2 linked regions of the Sinorhizobium fredii USDA 257 genome follow. The protein of the gene in region 2 interacts with the protein of the main gene of each other region in a pairwise test. Links are inferred from orthologs where the notes say so. Each region holds a gene or a part of one and is shown on either strand. Other genes may lie near its edges.

Evidence for each region.
Region 1: the proteins of ybgC (region 2) and USDA257_RS04225 interact in binary tests that used the Escherichia coli proteins (3 or more experiments, as listed by UniProt). The link is inferred for Sinorhizobium fredii USDA 257 from one-to-one orthologs.

Annotation. Positions count from the first base shown.
Region 1 is NC_018000.1:905,328-908,522, reverse strand. Bases 318-3,195 are described here. They hold USDA257_RS04225 (acyl carrier protein), read right to left. Parts: upstream 1,936-3,195; coding sequence 1,699-1,935; downstream 318-1,698. Other genes in these bases: fabD (ACP S-malonyltransferase), read right to left, coding at 3,052-3,195; fabG (3-oxoacyl-[acyl-carrier-protein] reductase), read right to left, coding at 2,276-3,013; fabF (beta-ketoacyl-ACP synthase II), read right to left, coding at 318-1,483. Also shown: more of fabF, read right to left, coding at 218-317. UniProt on the Escherichia coli protein: Carrier of the growing fatty acid chain in fatty acid biosynthesis.
Region 2 is NC_018000.1:5,400,172-5,403,446, forward strand. What follows is about bases 298-3,255. They hold ybgC (tol-pal system-associated acyl-CoA thioesterase), read right to left. Parts: upstream 2,026-3,255; coding sequence 1,570-2,025; downstream 298-1,569. Other genes in these bases: ligD (DNA ligase D), read left to right, coding at 298-1,563; USDA257_RS25395 (NAD-dependent epimerase/dehydratase family protein), read left to right, coding at 2,152-3,255. In the rest of the region: more of ligD, read left to right, coding at 1-297; more of USDA257_RS25395, read left to right, coding at 3,256-3,275.

The sequences.
Region 1 (3,195 bases), 4.5 Mb from region 2 along the record:
GAGCGTAAACGTGCACAAATGTGTCAGAGCAATAGGTGTTCTACAATTGTCAGATGTGCCTTGCGCGAACATAGCCAATCGGGGCGACGCCCACACGGCATCTCCCGCCGACAGCTTGTAGCGAGCATTGCGGCAAAAAACGGGATCAAGCTCCGACGCGCTAATGGAAAGCGCGACCGGCTTTTCCGCTCACGCTGCCGGAGCCACTCCCACGGTATCAGTCGCCCTTGTAGCGGCAGAGCACCAGCGATGCATTGGTGCCGCCGAAACCGAAGGAATTCGACAGGGCGACGTTGATTTCGCGCTTGCGGGCAACGTGCGGCACCAGGTCGATCTTCGACTCGACCGACGGATTGTCGAGATTGAGCGTCGGCGGAGCGACGTTGTCGCGAATTGCCAGTGCCGAAAAAATCGCCTCGACCGCGCCGGCGGCCCCGAGCAGATGACCGATCGCCGATTTCGTCGAAGACATCGAGATCTTCGAGGCGCTGTCGCCGACCAGTCGCTCGACCGCACCGAGCTCGATCGTATCGGCCATGGTGGATGTACCGTGCGCGTTGATGTAGTCGACGTCGGCAGCCGTCAGGCCAGCGCGCTTCAGCGCCATCTGCATGCAACGATAGGCGCCGTCACCATCCTCCGATGGAGCGGTGATGTGGAAGGCGTCTCCGGAAAGGCCGTAGCCGACCACTTCGGCGTAGATCTTGGCGCCGCGCGCCTTTGCGTGCTCGAGCTCCTCGAGAATGACGATGCCGGCCCCCTCGCCCATGACGAAGCCGTCGCGATCGGCGTCATAGGGACGCGATGCCTTTTCCGGATTGTCATTGTGCTGCGTCGAGAGTGCCTTGCAGGCGGCAAAGCCCGCCAGCGAGATACGGCAGATCGGCGATTCGGTTCCGCCCGCCACCATCACGTCGGCGTCACCGAGCGCGATCAGGCGGCTTGCGTCGCCGATCGCGTGCGCGCCGGTCGAACAGGCCGTGACGACCGAGTGGTTCGGACCGCGCAACTTGTGCCGGATCGAAACCTGGCCTGAGGCAAGATTGATCAGGCGACCGGGGATGAAGAAGGGCGAAAGCCGGCGCGGGCCCTTGTCGCGGAGCGTATAGCCGCCCTCGACGATCCCTTCCAGGCCGCCGATGCCGGAGCCGATCAGCACGCCGGTTGCAATCTGGTCCTCGTCGCTTTCCGGCTTCCAGCCGGCGTCCGCCAGCGCCATGTCGGCGGCCGCCATCGCATAGACGATGAAGGGGTCGACCTTGCGCTGCTCCTTGGGCTCCATCCAGTCGTCGGCATTGAATGTACCGTCGGAACCGTCGCCGAAGGGGATGCGGCAGGCGATCTTGGCGGGTAGGTCCTCGACCTCGAACTCGGTAACCCGGCGCGCCGCGTTGCCGCCGGCAACAAGACGCGACCAGCTAACCTCGGTTCCGCAACCCAAAGGAGATACCATGCCGGTACCGGTGATAACGACACGTCTCATGCCCGTGACCCACCCTGATTGTTCCATTCCGGAGCCGAACCGGAACGCATGCGACGAGCCCGATCCCTGCATCCCTTGCAGCTTTGACGATCAGAGGGAAAGGCGGGAGCGCTTTGCTGATCGCGACCCGCAATTAAGGCGGGCCAGCCCACATCCCCCGGGCTGTACGGGCCGCGAGTTGCGGCCCGCCGGCGGCCTCGAGGCCGCAGCAACGATTAGGCCTGGGCCTTCTCGATGAACTTGACGGCGTCGCCGACGGTCAGGATCGAATCCGCCGCGTCGTCCGGGATCTCGACGCCGAATTCCTCTTCGAAAGCCATGACCAGTTCGACCGTGTCGAGCGAGTCCGCGCCGAGGTCATCGATGAAGCTTGCGCCTTCGCTCACTTTTTCGGCATCGACGCCAAGATGATCAATAACAATTTTCTTCACGCGTTCTGCGATATCGCTCATGTCGGAGTTCCTCGACCTTCGTTTTCTCTGCGGCGCCATTTTTGGCGCCGGTACTCATTCACGCCTGATAGACCAAGATGGCCCACCGAGCAATCCATTCAACCGAAAACCGCGGAAACCCGTGGCAGCAGAGGCTGCCGGACCACCTGGCCGGACCGGTCGACTGCGCACAGTCATGGCCCGATTAACACGGTTTAAGTCTGCCGCAAAGTCCGAAAATGCCCGACATTCGCTTGCTCAACATTGAATTTCAGGCATTTGGCATCCACGCGCAAAGGCGTTGCGCGAGCGTCCGGCGGCAGGTCGCGGGTTGCATCACCCGGCCGCCGAAAACCGCAGGTCAGATCATCGCCATGCCGCCATTGACGTGAATGGTCTGTCCGGTGACGTATCCCGCTTCGCTGGAAGCGAGATACGCGACGGCGGAGGCGACTTCGGCACCGCTTCCCATCCGGCGCATCGGGATCGCCGCCATGATGCCTTCCTTCTGCTTCTCGTTGAGCTTTCCCGTCATCGCACTTTCGATGAAGCCTGGGGCAACGCAGTTGACGGTGACGTTGCGGGTGGCGATTTCCTGGGCGAGCGACTTGGAGAAACCGATCATGCCAGCCTTCGACGCGCAGTAGTTGGCCTGGCCCGGATTGCCGGTCACGCCGACGACGGAGGTGATGTTGACGATGCGGCCGAAGCGCCGGCGCATCATCGGATGCGTCAGCTCACGGGTCAGCCGGAAGACGGCCGTTAGGTTGACCTCCAGGACATTGTCCCAGTCATCGTCGCTCATCCGGACGAAAAGGCCGTCCTTGGTGATGCCGGCGTTGTTGACGAGGATGTCCACGCCGCCGAGTTCGGTCTCCGCCTTCTCGCCGAGCGCCTTGACTTCGGCACGATCGGAAAGATTTGCCGGGAAGATCTGGACGCGCTCGCCAAGTGTATTGGCAAGTGCCTCGAGCTTCTCGACGCGGGTGCCGTGGAGGCCGACAATGGCCCCCTGGGCGTGCAGCATGCGGGCGATTTCCTCGCCGATGCCGCCGGATGCGCCGGTGACGAGAGCCTTGCGGCCGGAAAGATCGAACATGGATTTCTCCCTTAATAATGGGCGCTTGATTGGGGCGTTCAGGCCAGAAGGGCGGCAAGCGCCGCGTCGATATCGGCAGGGGTATTGACGGCAATGCCGTTGACGTTCTTGTCGATCCGTCGGGCGAGACCGGTCAGCACCTTGCCCGAACCGATCTCATAGAGAGTCGTCACATCATTGGC
Region 2 (3,275 bases):
GATGAAAAGGACCTCAGCCGCCGGCCGCTCGTCGAAAGGAAAGAGAAGCTGGCGGCGCTGCTCGACTCGCTCGGCACCACGGCGACCATCCAGTACAGCGAGCATGTCCGCGGCAATGGCGAGCACATCCTGGCGGCAATATGCAAGGCCGGCCAGGAAGGCATCATCGCCAAGGAGGCGAAGGCCCCCTACCGCAGCGGCCGCACGCGAAGCTGGCTGAAGGTGAAATGCACGAAACGCCAGGAATTCGTCATCGGCGGCTACACCCCCTCGACCAAGAAAGGGCGCGCCTTCGCCTCGCTTCTTCTCGGCACCTTCGAGGGCGGCAAGCTGATCTATCGGGGCGGCGTCGGCACCGGCTTCGGCGAAAAGGTGATGGAGGAGCTTGCCGCGGCCTTTGCGAAGCGCCAACGTCCGACATCGCCCTTCGATCAAGTGCCGCGCGAAAGGAGCCGAGATGCCGTCTGGCTGAAGCCCGACCTCGTCGCTGAGGTGGACTTCGCAGAGTTCACCGCTGACGGACATATCCGCCACGGCTCGTTCGAGGGATTGCGCGAGGACAGGGAGGCCAAGACCGTGAAACTGGAAACAGCGAAACCGACAGACGCCGAGCCGGGGGCCGCGAAGGGCAAATCCTCAGCCAAGACCCGTACGGCGTCGCCCACCAAGGGCGATGCCGATATCCTCGGCGTCCACATCTCGCACCCCGACCGGATCCTTTTCGAGGGTCAGGGCATCACCAAGATCGATCTCGCCCGCTACTATGCCGTCGTCGCGGAGCGGATGCTGCCCTTCGCCGCAGACCATCCCGTTTCGCTGGTGCGTTGCCCCCAGGGCGGGCAGCGGCAATGTTTCTTCCAGAAGCATGCAAACGAGGGTTTCCCGGAGGCGATCCGGGAAGTGCCGATCACGGAATCATCGGGCGAGACCGAAAACTACATGTATGTCCACGACGCCAAGGGTCTCGTCGCCGCCGTGCAGATGGGCACGCTCGAGTTTCACATCTGGGGTGCAACGATCGACCGCCTGGAAAAACCTGATCGCCTGGTCTTCGACCTCGATCCCGATCCGAGCGTCGACTTCGCCACAGTGAAGGCAGCCGCCACCACGCTCCGCGACGAACTTGCCGAGATCGGCCTCAAGACGGTTGCCATGGTGACCGGCGGCAAGGGCGTCCACGTCATCGTGCCGCTTCGTCCGCACGCCGAATGGGACGAGGCGAAGGGCTTCGCCAAGAGGCTTGCGCAGACTTTCGCCGAGCGCGACCCCGAGCATTTCGTCGCCACCATGTCCAAGGCAAAGCGCAAGGGGCGGATCTTCATCGACTGGCTGAGGAACGACCGCGGCGCCACCGCGATCGCCCCCTACTCCACCCGCGCCCGCGCAGGCGGACCCGTCGCCACTCCGGTCAGCTGGGACGAGCTCGAAGCCCTCGACGCCGCCAATACCTTCCACATCGCCGACATCATCGAGCGCATCGAGGCCGGCACCGATCCCTGGCGCGAGATCGGCGAGATCAAGCAGTCGCTGACGAAGAAAATGCTGAATTCGACAATCAGCTAGGGCAACTCAGGCAGCGGCTCCTTGCGCCGCCAGGAACTTCGCCGCCAGCGCCTCCGGCAACCGGCGCGGGCGGCCCTGGCCGTTGATCACCGCGATGATCACCTTGGCCGCGATCAACAGCGCGCCGGCGCGGCGGATCTCCTGCTGCAGCACCATTTTGGCGCCGCCGGCCTTCTCGGTGGTCGTCTCGATCGACAGGATGTCGTCCATGCGCGCCGGCGACTTGAAATCGATCTCCATCCGGTGAACGACGAAGACCAAGCCTTCCGCATCGCCCTCGACGGCGAGTGACGCCTGTTCCACGCCGAGCAACCGAAGATAGTCGGTCCGCGCCCGTTCCATGAAATGCAGGTAGCGGGCGTGGTAGACGACGCCGGAGAAATCGGTGTCCTCGTAATAGACCCGCTGGATCAAACGGTGGCCCGTCTCGGTCAGCTCGCCGGCAAGTGAAATCAGTGACATGGCATTCTCCGGGAGGATCTTTGCTTTTCCTGTGCAGGAACGAAAAGACATTTGCAAGCATTGCAGCTTTGTCACAATCCTATCCTATCAGGTGCCCTGTCCTCTTCCCGATCAGGAGAATCGCGCATGAAGATCGCAATCCTCGGCGGCGACGGTTTTGTCGGCTGGCCCACCGCGTTGCATTTGTCCGACGCGGGCCATGACGTCCACATTCTCGACAATCTCTCTCGCCGCTGGATCGACACCGAGCTCGGCGTGCAATCCTTGACGCCGATGGACTCCATCCAGGAGCGCACCCGCATCTGGCATGCGGAGACCGGCCGGCGCATCCATTTCAACCTGATCGACCTCGCCCGCGATTACGAACTTCTGAAGAAGTGGCTTGCCGAACATCGCCCCGACGCGATCGTGCACTTTGCCGAGCAGCGCGCTGCGCCCTATTCGATGAAGAGCGACCGCCACAAGAACTACACGGTCAACAACAACGTCAACGCCACCCACAACCTCTTGAATGCGCTGGTCGAGCTCGACCTCGACGCCCATCTCGTGCATCTCGGCACCATGGGCGTCTATGGCTATTCGACGATCGGCGCTGCCATTCCGGAGGGCTATCTGCCGGTCGGGATCGAGACGATGGCCGGCGAGACGGTCAGCCAGGAGATCCTCTACCCGTCCAATCCGGGGTCGATCTACCACATGACCAAGTGCCTCGATCAGCTGCTCTTCCAGTTCTACGCGAAGAATGACGGGCTTCGTATCACGGATCTACACCAGGGCATCGTCTGGGGCACGCATACGGAGCAGACGCGGCGGCATGCGCAGCTCATCAACCGCTTCGATTACGACGGCGATTACGGCACGGTCCTCAACCGCTTCCTGATCCAGGCGGCGATCGGCTATCCGCTGACAGTTCACGGCAGCGGCGGCCAGACCCGCGCCTTCATTCACATCCAGGATTCGGTCCGCTGCATCGAGCTCGCCCTTGAAAATCCCCCGGCGCGCGGCAGCCGCGTCGAGATTTTCAACCAGATGACCGAGACGCACCGCGTCCGCGACCTGGCCGAGATGATTTCCAGCATCAGCGGCTCCGAAATCGCCTGGCTGCCCAACCCGCGCAAGGAAGCGGCCGAAAACGATCTCGTCGTGCAAAACGAGAAGTTCCTGGGCCTCGGGCTTGATCCGATTCGGCTCCAAGACGGCTTGCTTTCGGAGATCGTCGACGTGGCGAAGAAATTCGCCTATCGCGTCGA